One region of the Kitasatospora griseola genome, then DNA from elsewhere that is predicted to be linked to it. Evidence: riboswitches for the same ligand, from Rfam matches in the RefSeq annotation. Region 1 holds a riboswitch; each other region holds the start of a gene.
What was found. Region 1 has a riboswitch for thiamine pyrophosphate ahead of ACI1MP_RS19910 (purine-cytosine permease family protein). Riboswitches for the same ligand answer to the same signal wherever they lie in the genome.

Region 1 (3,266 bases):
CCCGCACCGTGGACTCCTCCGGCGCGGCCGGCAGCAGACCGAAGCGGCCCAGCACCCGCAGCAGCTCGGACTCCACCCGGCCCGCGTACCGCACCGGGTGCTTGGTCTCGATCGCCAGCTCCACCCGCCGCCCGGTGTCCGCGACCAGCTCCAGCAGCCGCTCCAGGGTGAGCACCGAGCTGCGCCGCGGCTGCTCCGGGTGCTTCCACGAACCGAAGTCCAGCTCGGACAGCTGAGCCAGCGTCATGGTCGACACCACGCCCTGCCCGTCGGAGGTGCGGCCCACCGTCCGGTCGTGCACGCACACCAGCTGCCCGTCGGCGGTGACCCGGACGTCGCACTCCAGCCCGTCCGCGCCCTCCTCCAGCGCCTGCCGGTACGCCTCCTCGGTGTGCTCCGGGAGGGCCGCGGAGGACCCGCGGTGGGCGATCACCTTGACCGACGAGCGGTCGATCGGAGCGGGGAGCGAGGCCGAGGCGCTGTGCTGGGTGTTCACGTCAACCACCCTACGCGGCACCGGATGACGGCCCGCTTCCGGCACGGCAACGCTCCGGTGAACAGCTCCCCGGGGGCGAACGGCTGGCGGACCGTCAGCCGGTCGGACGCCCGCGGACCGTCAGCCCGTCGGACGCCCGCGGGCGGTCAGGCCTGCCGGCGTTCCAGGGCCGTCACCGCGCCGGTAGCCAGGGCCGCCACCAGGAACGAGAACAACGAGGCCGAGCTCCACGCCTGCGGGGTGAAGTGCACCGCCTCCTGCGCCTTCGCCCACAGGTCGGTCCACCAGCCGGCCACCGCCGTCGGCGCCAGGAACTGGTACACCGCGAAGCCCAGTGCCCACGGCAGCAGCATCACCCAGCGCGCCGGGGCGTCCTGCGTCAGGTTCCAGCCGCGCCGGCCCGCGCCGAGGAAGTAGTCCACCGCCAGCACCGCGAACAGCGGCACGAACACCGATCCGATCAGGCCGAGGAACGCGTAGTACGACTCGGTGAACTCCTTGATCCGCAGCGCCAGCACCGTCACCAGCACGCCGATGCCGCCGGTCAGCACCCGCCGGTCCACCTTCGGCCACAGGTTGTGGATCGACATCGCCGTCGAGTACACGTTCGCGAACGACTGGTCCGACTCGCGCAGCACCAGCACCAGCAGGAACGCCCAGCCCGCGGCCACGCCGGTGAACGAGCCGAGGATCCTGTCCGGGTCGCCGCCGGACTGCAGCAGCGCCACCACGCCCAGCACGTAGCACCAGACCTGGGCCACCGTGTAGCCGGAGAACGTCCCCCAGAACGCCTTCGCCGAGCTGCGGGCGTGCCGGGTGTAGTCGGCGGCCAGCGGCACGAACGAGATCGACACCGCGATCACCGCGTCCGTCGCCGACAGGAAGCCGTCCCAGTTGCCCGCGCCCGGGTCCGGGAAGCCCAGCCGGGCGAACTGCACCGTGAAGTAGACCATCGCCACGCCGACCGCGACCGCCACGTACTTGCGCAGCACCGCGATCGCGCCCAGCGGCCAGATCGTCAGCACCGTCGTCAGCACGCCCGCCAGCAGCACGAACAGCCAGCGCCAGCCCTCGGTGCCGGCCACCGTCTGGGCGCCCCAGGCGATCACCGTCAGCTCGTACACGCCCCAGCCGACGCACTGGAGGATGTTCAGCACCGTCGGCACGTACGACAGCCGGGTGCCGAACAGGCCGCGCAGCACCGCCATCGCCGGCGCACCCGTGCGGGCGCCCACCAGGGCCGCCACCGCCAGCATCGCGGTGCCGATCGCGGTGCCCGCCACGATCGCCGTCACCGCCGCGGTGAAGCCCAGCTCGTGGCCCTGCTTGCCCAGCACCGTCGCGGCGCTGGTGAAGCCGATCAGGCTCACCCCGAGGTTGGCCCACAGCGCGAACAGCGCCCGGAAGTCCAGGGTGCGCGGCGGCGCCGTGTCGAGGGTCAGCGGGGCCTCGGCCCGCGCGGCAGCCTCATGATCGGAAATTTGGGCAGACGGAACAGCCGTCATGGCCGATACTCCCTACGCCGGCATTATCCGGACAGGTTCAGGCGGTCAGCGCCCCCTCGACCGGGGCGGCGTCACCGCCATGCCCTACGGTCGATCCGGCGCACTCTCAGCCTGGCTGGTCCAAGCTCCCGCGACGTTCTTCGGTTTACAGGAGCGACAGGCTAGCCTCCGGGCTGGGGAACGCCAAGGCCGGGGGGATCGGCGTCCGCACCGCGGGACCACTGATGTGCATGTCAGCGAGGCCTAAGGCTTCTCATGATTTCTTCAGGGGCCCGCTTACGGTGTCCGAATCCGGCATAGGAAAAACTGTGCCCCGAGGCTGTGGCCGCGCCGCCGGCGCGACGGACCGCGGCCCAAGATTCTGTCAGCGATGGAGGTCGTCCGTGAGCACCGAGCACGCGAGTGGTACCACCCCGCCGGAGAAGGCCCCCGAGGCCACCGGCACCGAGGCGGCCTCCGCCGGCTCCGGGACGCCCGCGCCCGCTCCCGCCTACCTCGACGCGCCGCCGCCGGTGCTGCCGGCGTCCCCGGCCGCGCCGGTCTCCGACGGGACGATGCAGCTCGGGAAGGTGCCCGCCGCGCCGGTCCCCGACGGGACCATGCAGCTCGGGAAGGTGCCCGAGGCACCGGCCGCCCCGCCCGCCGCCCCGGTGGACGCGCCGCCGCCGTTCCAGAACCCGTACGGCAGCGTCGCCGCACCGGCCGGCCCCTACGCGCCGACCGCGGCCGACGCACCGGTCAACCCCTACGCGCCGACCGCGGCCGACGCACCGGTCAATCCCTACGCGCCGACCGCGGCCGTCCCGGCCGTGCCGCCGCTCGCCCAGACCGGTGCGCCCGGCGCCCCGGGTGCGCCCGGCGTCCCCGGCGAGCCGCAGCACCCGTTCGGCGCCGGCCACCCGGTGGGCGGCTGGGGCAACCCGTCCGGCGGCACCGGCGGTGTCGGCGGACCGGGCGAACCGGGTGCGCCGTGGGGCAGCCCGCAGCCCGCCCCCGGCGGGTCCGGCAAGGGCAAGCGCGGCGGATTCGTCGCCCTGGTCGCGGCGGTCGCCCTGGTGGCCGGCCTGGCCGGCGGCGCGATCGGCGCGTCCGTCTCCGACAAGGGCGGCAGCGGCGGCACCGGCGCCAGCCACAGCAGCACCACCGTCACCGTCGGCAACACCCACCAGAACCTGGACCGGGCTCCCGAGTCCGTCGCCGGGATCGCCGCCAAGGCGCTGCCGTCCACCGTCACCATCAAGGCCTCGAACTCCAGCGAGTCCGGC
Region 2 (3,266 bases), 230 kb from region 1:
GAGCTCCGCCGGGATGGTGACCTGCCCCTTGCTGTTCAACCGCATCGCGCCCTCCCAGGTATCCCGTATGACGCCCACCACGTAATACCAGCTCTCGCCGGGGAGCGCCGCCCCGAGGTGGTCGGGGCGGCGCCGGCGCGCGTGGGGTGTCAGTCGGTGAGCGGGAGGTAGACCCGGTTGCCGTGGGCGGCGAACTCGGCGGACTTCTCGGCCATGCCGGCCTGGACGGTGTCGTCGAGGTCGGTGCCGTGTTCGTCGCGGATCTGGCGGCTGATCTTCATCGAGCAGAACTTCGGGCCGCACATGGAGCAGAAGTGCGCGGTCTTGGCGGGTTCGGCGGGGAGGGTCTCGTCGTGGAAGGCGCGGGCCGTCTCCGGGTCGAGGGCCAGGTTGAACTGGTCCTCCCAGCGGAACTCGAAGCGGGCGTCGGAGAGGGCGTCGTCCCAGGCCTGGGCGCCGGGGTGGCCCTTGGCGAGGTCGGCGGCGTGGGCGGCGATCTTGTAGGTGATGACGCCGGTCTTGACGTCGTCGCGGTTGGGCAGGCCCAGGTGTTCCTTGGGGGTGACGTAGCAGAGCATCGCGGTGCCCCACCAGGCGATCATCGCGGCGCCGATGCCGGAGGTGATGTGGTCGTAGCCGGGGGCGACGTCGGTGGTGAGCGGGCCGAGCGTGTAGAACGGGGCCTCGTCGCAGATCTCCTGCTGGAGTTCCATGTTCTCGCGGATCTTGTGCATCGGGACGTGCCCGGGGCCCTCGATCATCACCTGGACGTCCTTGGCCCGGGCGATCCGGCCGAGCTCGCCGAGGGTGGTGAGTTCGGCGAACTGCGCCTCGTCGTTGGCGTCGGCGATGGAGCCGGGGCGCAGGCCGTCACCGAGCGAGAAGGTGACGTCGTAGGCGCGCAGCAGGTCGCAGAGTTCCTCGAAGTGGGTGTAGAGGAAATTCTCCTGATGGTGCGCCAGGCACCAGGCGGCCATGATGGAGCCGCCGCGCGAGACGATGCCGGTCTTGCGGCGGGCGGTGAGCGGCACGTACCGCAGCAGCACGCCGGCGTGCACCGTCATGTAGTCGACGCCCTGCTCGCACTGTTCGAGGACGGTGTCCCGGTAGACCTCCCAGCTGAGGTCCTCGGCCCGGCCGTCGACCTTCTCCAGCGCCTGGTAGAGCGGGACGGTGCCGATCGGGACGGGGGAGTTGCGCAGGATCCACTCGCGGGTGGTGTGGATGTTGCGGCCGGTGGAGAGGTCCATGACGGTGTCGGCGCCCCACCGGGTGGCCCAGGTCATCTTCTCCACCTCCTCCTCGATGGAGGAGGTGACGGCGGAGTTGCCGATGTTGGCGTTGATCTTCACCAGGAAGTCGGTGCCGATGACGGCCGGTTCGCTCTCGGGGTGGTTGACGTTGACCGGGATGACGGCCCGCCCGCGCGCCACCTGCTCGCGCACGAACTCCGGTTCCAGGCCTTCCCGGAGTGCCACGAACTCCATCTCCGGGGTGATCAACCCGCGCTTGGCGTAGCCGAGTTGGGTGACGGCGACGCCGTCCCTGGCGCGCAGCGGGCGGCGCGGGCGGCCGGGGAAGACGGCGTCCAGGTTGCGCAGGTCGCCGCCGCGCGGCGCGGTGTGCTTGATGCCGTCGTCCTCGGGCCGGGCCTCCCGGCCGTCGTACTCCTCGACGTCGCCGCGTTGGCGGATCCAGGCGTCGCGGAGGGCGGGCAGTCCGCGTCGGACGTCGGTGGGCAGGTCGGGGTCGGTGTACGGGCCGGAGGTGTCGTACAGCGGGACGGTCCGGCCGTTGGTCAGGTGGACCTCGCGGTAGGGGACCCGCAGGTCGGGGCGGCTGCCCTGACGGTAGGCCTTGCGCCAGGCCGGGGTGGGGTACCCCTCGGCGGACGGCCGGGCAGACGTGTGCTCAGAAAATACGGTCATCGGACCTTCAACTCCCTACGCCGGCATTACCCGGTCAGGTTCCTGCGGTCGGCGCAGCAGGTGGTACGCGGGCCGCGTACCGTCAGCGCCCTCTCAGCCCGGTGCTCCGAGCTCCCGTTCCGCGCAGGCGTGGCCGCCTGCGTTCGGTTCCTCACCGTAGGGCACGATGCGACGCCGGTCCAGGGCGCACCGCTCGGTCCCGCCCGCCCGCCGGCGGCAACTCCCGCGCGCGATCGTGCTGTTCACGCCCCGTTCGAAGTGGGAGAATCGTCCAGGTGATCGGACTGATGGGACGGGTGACGGGGCGGATCGGCGCGGGCCTGGTCGGCGAGGTGATGGTGCACATCCCGGAGCGGCTGGGCACCGAGGCGTTCCTGGCGTACCTCGCCACGCCGGGCGAGTCGTTGGAGCCGGGCGCCATGGTGGTCGTGGTCGAGTACCAGCCACCGCGCACGGTCTACGTCGAGCCGCTCTGATCGCCCGTCAGAACGATTCCGCTCACCCCCCGCGACCGTTTCGGGACAGTGCGAGTTCCCCTCCGCCCACCCCTTCCCCCGTGATCCGGAACGGCGGAGAATGCGGCTGCCGCCGGTTTCCGCGCCAGATCTGCACAACCCAAGCGCAGCACGGGACCGGTGCGCTCCGAAGGGGGAGATTGCCGATGCTGATCGGCATCGCAGGAAGCGCCGTCGGAGGCGTCGTTCTTCTGATCGTCCTGTTCAAGCTCATGTGGCGGGTCGCCGAGCCCAACGAGGCGCTGGTGATCTCGGGTTCCAAGCACGGCGAGGGCCTCGGCTTCCGCGTGGTGACCGGGCGGGGCACCTTCGTGGTGCCGGGCGTCCAGGCGGTCCGCCGGCTCTCGCTCGACCTGAACGAGGCCGCACTCGACGTGGAGTGTGTGACGTCGCAGGGAATTCCCGTGCACGTCAAGGGGGTTGTGATCTTCAAGGTGGGCGACGACAACGCGTCGATCGCCAACGCCGCCCGGCGTTTCCTGGACCAGCAGAAGATGATGGGCCAGCGGGTGCACAACGTGTTCGCCGGCCACCTGCGGTCCATCGTCGGCGGGCTGACGGTCGAGGACATGATCCGCGACCGCGAGCGGCTCACCGGTGAGACCCGCTCCGCCTCGGGCATCGAGATGGAGAAGCTCGGTCTGATCATCGACTCGCTGCAGATCCAGGAGATCCTGGACCCGACCGGCTACATCACCAACCTGGCCGCGCCGCACGCCGCGGCCGTCCAGCGCGACGCCCGCATCGCCGCCGCCGAGGCGGACCGGCGGGCCACCGAGGCCGAGCAGGAGGCGTTCGCCCGCAAGGCCGAGGCCACCCGCAA
Region 3 (3,266 bases), 1.6 Mb from region 1:
CTCCGAGATGTCGGGCAGGTACAGCCACGCAGGGACCAGGGCGTCAATCTTGGGATCAATCTTGCTCACGGCACCCAGCCTACCCATGCGCCACCTGCGCTACCTGGTCGCGGCCTTCAGCTGGACGGCCGGATCGGCGGCGAGCTCCGGGTCGAGCACCGTGCCGCGTTCGATCAGGCGGCGGCCCTGCGCCAGGTCGCGCGGCCGGTCCACGGCCAGCAGGGCGACCGGCGCGCCGTCGCGCAGCCACAGCACCGACCAGTCCCGGCCGGACGGGGAGCCGCGCCACAGCAGGTGGTCGGCCCCGGCGTGCCGGCCGGCGTACTGCACCATGCGGTCGAACTGCTCGGACCAGAAGTACGGGACGGGGTCGTAGGGCGCGTCCAGGGCGCCGAGCACGGAGGCGGCGACGGTGCCGCCGGAGTGCAGGGCGTGGTCCCAGTGCTGGACGGCCAGCCGGGCGCCGAACCGGGCGGACGGGTAGGAGACGCAGTCGCCGGCCGCCCAGACGCCGGGCAGCGCGGTACGCAGGCGGTCGTCGACCGGGATCGTGCCGTCGGCGTCGAGGGCGAGCGGGCTGTCGGCGAGCCAGCCGGTGGCGGGGCGGGCGCCGATGCCGACCACCACCTCGTCGGCGGGCAGGTGGGTGCCGTCGGCGAGCAGCACCCCGCCGTCGGCGGCCCCGGCGACGCCGACGCCGCAGCGCAGTTCGACGCCGGCGGCGGCGTACCACTCGGTCATCAGCGTGCCGAGTTCGGCGGGCAGCGCCCCGGCCAGCGGGGTGGCGGCGGCCTCGACCACGGTGACGTGGCAGCCGAGGGCACGGGCGACGGTGGCGGTCTCGGCGCCGATCCAGCCCGCGCCGACCAGCACGATCCGCTTGTCGGGGGTGAGCGCGGCGCGCAGCGCGTGCGCGTCGTCGACGGTGCGCAGGGTGCGGGCGCCGGGCAGGCCCGGCAGCGTGCGGGGGTCGGCGCCGGTGGCGATCACCAGGGCGTTGTACGGGAGTTCGCCGCGGTCGGTGTGCAGCACGCCGGCGTTCAGGCCGGTGGCCCGGTGGCCGGTGAGCAGGTCGACGCCGAGGTCGCTCCAGTCGATCTCGAAGGCGGTGGCGTCGGCCTTGCCGAGCAGCACGTTCTTGGAGAGCGGCGGCCGGTCGTACGGCAGGTGGAGTTCCTCGCCGACCAGGGTGACGGCGCCCTGCCAGCCGCCCTGCCGCAGGTTCAGGGCGGCCTGCGCGCCCGCCATGCCCGCCCCGACCACGACGACCCGGTCCGTTGCCCTCAGCTCAGCCACGGCGTCCACCCTAACCGGCCTGCTGCCGCTACGGGCACCGGCGTTAAAGTGGAGGCACTACCTCATCACGGGAGCCCGGCGCACCGGGCTGAGAGGCGGGCTGTGGCGGCCCGCGACCGTCCGAACCTGATCCGGGTCATGCCGGCGAAGGGAGAAGAAGTGCTGTGGCACCTACCGACGTGCTGGTGATCGGCGGCGGCATCATCGGCCTCGGCGTCGCCTGGCGCACCGCGCAGCGCGGACTGAGCGTCGCGGTGGTGGACCCGTCGCCGGGCGGCGGCGCGGCGCAGGTCGCCGCCGGGATGCTCGCGCCGGTCACCGAACTCCAGTACGGCGAGGAGCCGTTGCTGCGCCTGGGCATGGCGTCGAACGAGCGCTACGGCGCGTTCGCGGCCGAGCTGACCGAACTGACCGGCCTGGACACCGGCTACCGCCGCACCGGGACGCTGGCCGTCGCGCTGGACTCCGACGACCGCGAGGAGCTGCGCGAACTGCACGCCTTCCACGGCCGGTTGGGCCTGGAGTCGCAGTGGCTGACCGGCCGGGAGTGCCGGCGGCTGGAGCCGATGCTGGCCCCGGGCGTACGCGGCGGCCTGCACGTCGCCGAGGACCACCAGGTGGACGGCCGCCGCCTCGCCGCCGCGCTGGTCGCGGCCTGCAAGCTGCTGGGCGTCGCCTTCCACCGCACCCAGGCCGCCGAACTGCTGGTCGACCGCGACGGGGCCGACGGCGACCGGGCCATCGGCGTGCGGCTGTTGACGGGCGAGCAACTGACCGCCGGGCGGACGGTCCTGGCGGCCGGCGCCCGCAGCCACCTGCTGCCGGGCCTGCCGGACGGGGTGCTGCCGGCGATCCGCCCGGTGAAGGGCCAGGTGGTGCGGCTGCGGATCCCGAAGCTGTACGCGCCGTTCCTGTCCCGCAACGTGCGCGCCGTGGTGCGCGGGCAGCACCTGTACCTGGTGCCGCGCGCCGACGGCGAGTTGGTGATCGGCGCGACCACCGAGGAGATGGGCCACGACACCACCGTCACCGCGGGCGGCGTGTACGAGCTGCTCCGGGACGCGCACGAACTCGTGCCCGGCATCACCGAGTTGCCGCTGGTGGAGACCAACGCGGGGCTGCGGCCGGGCTCGCCCGACAACGCGCCGCTGCTCGGCCCGACCGCGTTGCGCGGCCTGGCCGCCGCCACCGGGCACTACCGCAACGGCGTGCTGCTCACCCCGGTCACCGCCGACCTGCTCGCCGACTACCTGGCCACCGGCGAACTCTCCCCGCTGGCGGCCGACTTCACCCCCGACCGCTTCCGCACCGAGGTGCCCGCATGAACACCGTCGCCCTGACCGTCAACGGCGAACCCCGCACACTGCCCGAAGCCACCACCCTGGACGCGGTGGTCGCCGAGGTGTCCGCCGCCAACACCGGCGTCGCCGCCGCCGTCAACGAGGTCGTGGTGCCGCGCAGTTCGTGGCCGACCACGGCGCTGCTGGCGGGCGACCGGGTGGAGATCCTCACCGCCGTGCAGGGAGGCTGAGATGGCCGACGACCTGCTGACCATCGGCGACACCGCCTTCGCCTCCCGCCTGATCATGGGCACCGGCGGCGCGCCCAGCCTGGACGTGCTGGAGCAGGCGCTGCGGGTCTCCGGCACCGAACTGACCACGGTGGCGATGCGCCGGGTCAACACCGCCACCCAGGGCTCGGTGCTGGAGGTGCTGGCCCGCAACGGCATCCGGATCCTCCCGAACACGGCCGGCTGCTACACCGCCGGCGAGGCCGTGCTCACCGCCCGCCTCGCCCGCGAGGCGCTCGGCACCGACTGGGTGAAGCTGGAGGTGATCGCCGACGAGCGCACCCTGCTGCCCGACCCGATCGAACTCCTGGACGCCGCCGAGACCTTGGTCGACGACGGCTTCACCGTGCTGCCGTACACCAACGACGACCCGGTGCTGGCCCGCAAGCTGGAGGACGTC

Region 2: it holds a riboswitch for thiamine pyrophosphate, as region 1 does, so the genes downstream of both, thiC (phosphomethylpyrimidine synthase ThiC) here and ACI1MP_RS19910 (purine-cytosine permease family protein) in region 1, are expected to answer to the same signal.
Region 3: it holds a riboswitch for thiamine pyrophosphate, as region 1 does, so the genes downstream of both, thiO (glycine oxidase ThiO) here and ACI1MP_RS19910 (purine-cytosine permease family protein) in region 1, are expected to answer to the same signal.

The regions. Positions count from the first base shown of each region.
Region 1 covers NZ_CP173360.1:4,415,256-4,418,521, forward strand. Annotated here, with positions in the region: gene ACI1MP_RS19905 (glycerophosphodiester phosphodiesterase) at 1-496, opposite strand, end outside; gene ACI1MP_RS19910 (purine-cytosine permease family protein) at 643-2,001, opposite strand; TPP riboswitch at 1,992-2,143, opposite strand; gene ACI1MP_RS19915 (S1C family serine protease) at 2,556-3,266, shown strand, end outside.
Region 2 covers NZ_CP173360.1:4,190,079-4,193,344, forward strand. Annotated here, with positions in the region: gene ACI1MP_RS18890 (AbrB/MazE/SpoVT family DNA-binding domain-containing protein) at 1-45, opposite strand, end outside; gene thiC (phosphomethylpyrimidine synthase ThiC) at 150-1,928, opposite strand; TPP riboswitch at 1,924-2,056, opposite strand; gene ACI1MP_RS18900 (hypothetical protein) at 2,204-2,404, shown strand; gene ACI1MP_RS18905 (flotillin family protein) at 2,590-3,266, shown strand, end outside.
Region 3 covers NZ_CP173360.1:5,987,662-5,990,927, reverse strand. Annotated here, with positions in the region: gene ACI1MP_RS27220 (Rv2175c family DNA-binding protein) at 1-69, opposite strand, end outside; gene ACI1MP_RS27215 (NAD(P)/FAD-dependent oxidoreductase) at 100-1,305, opposite strand; TPP riboswitch at 1,354-1,466, shown strand; gene thiO (glycine oxidase ThiO) at 1,461-2,621, shown strand; gene thiS (sulfur carrier protein ThiS) at 2,618-2,827, shown strand; gene ACI1MP_RS27200 (thiazole synthase) at 2,829-3,266, shown strand, end outside.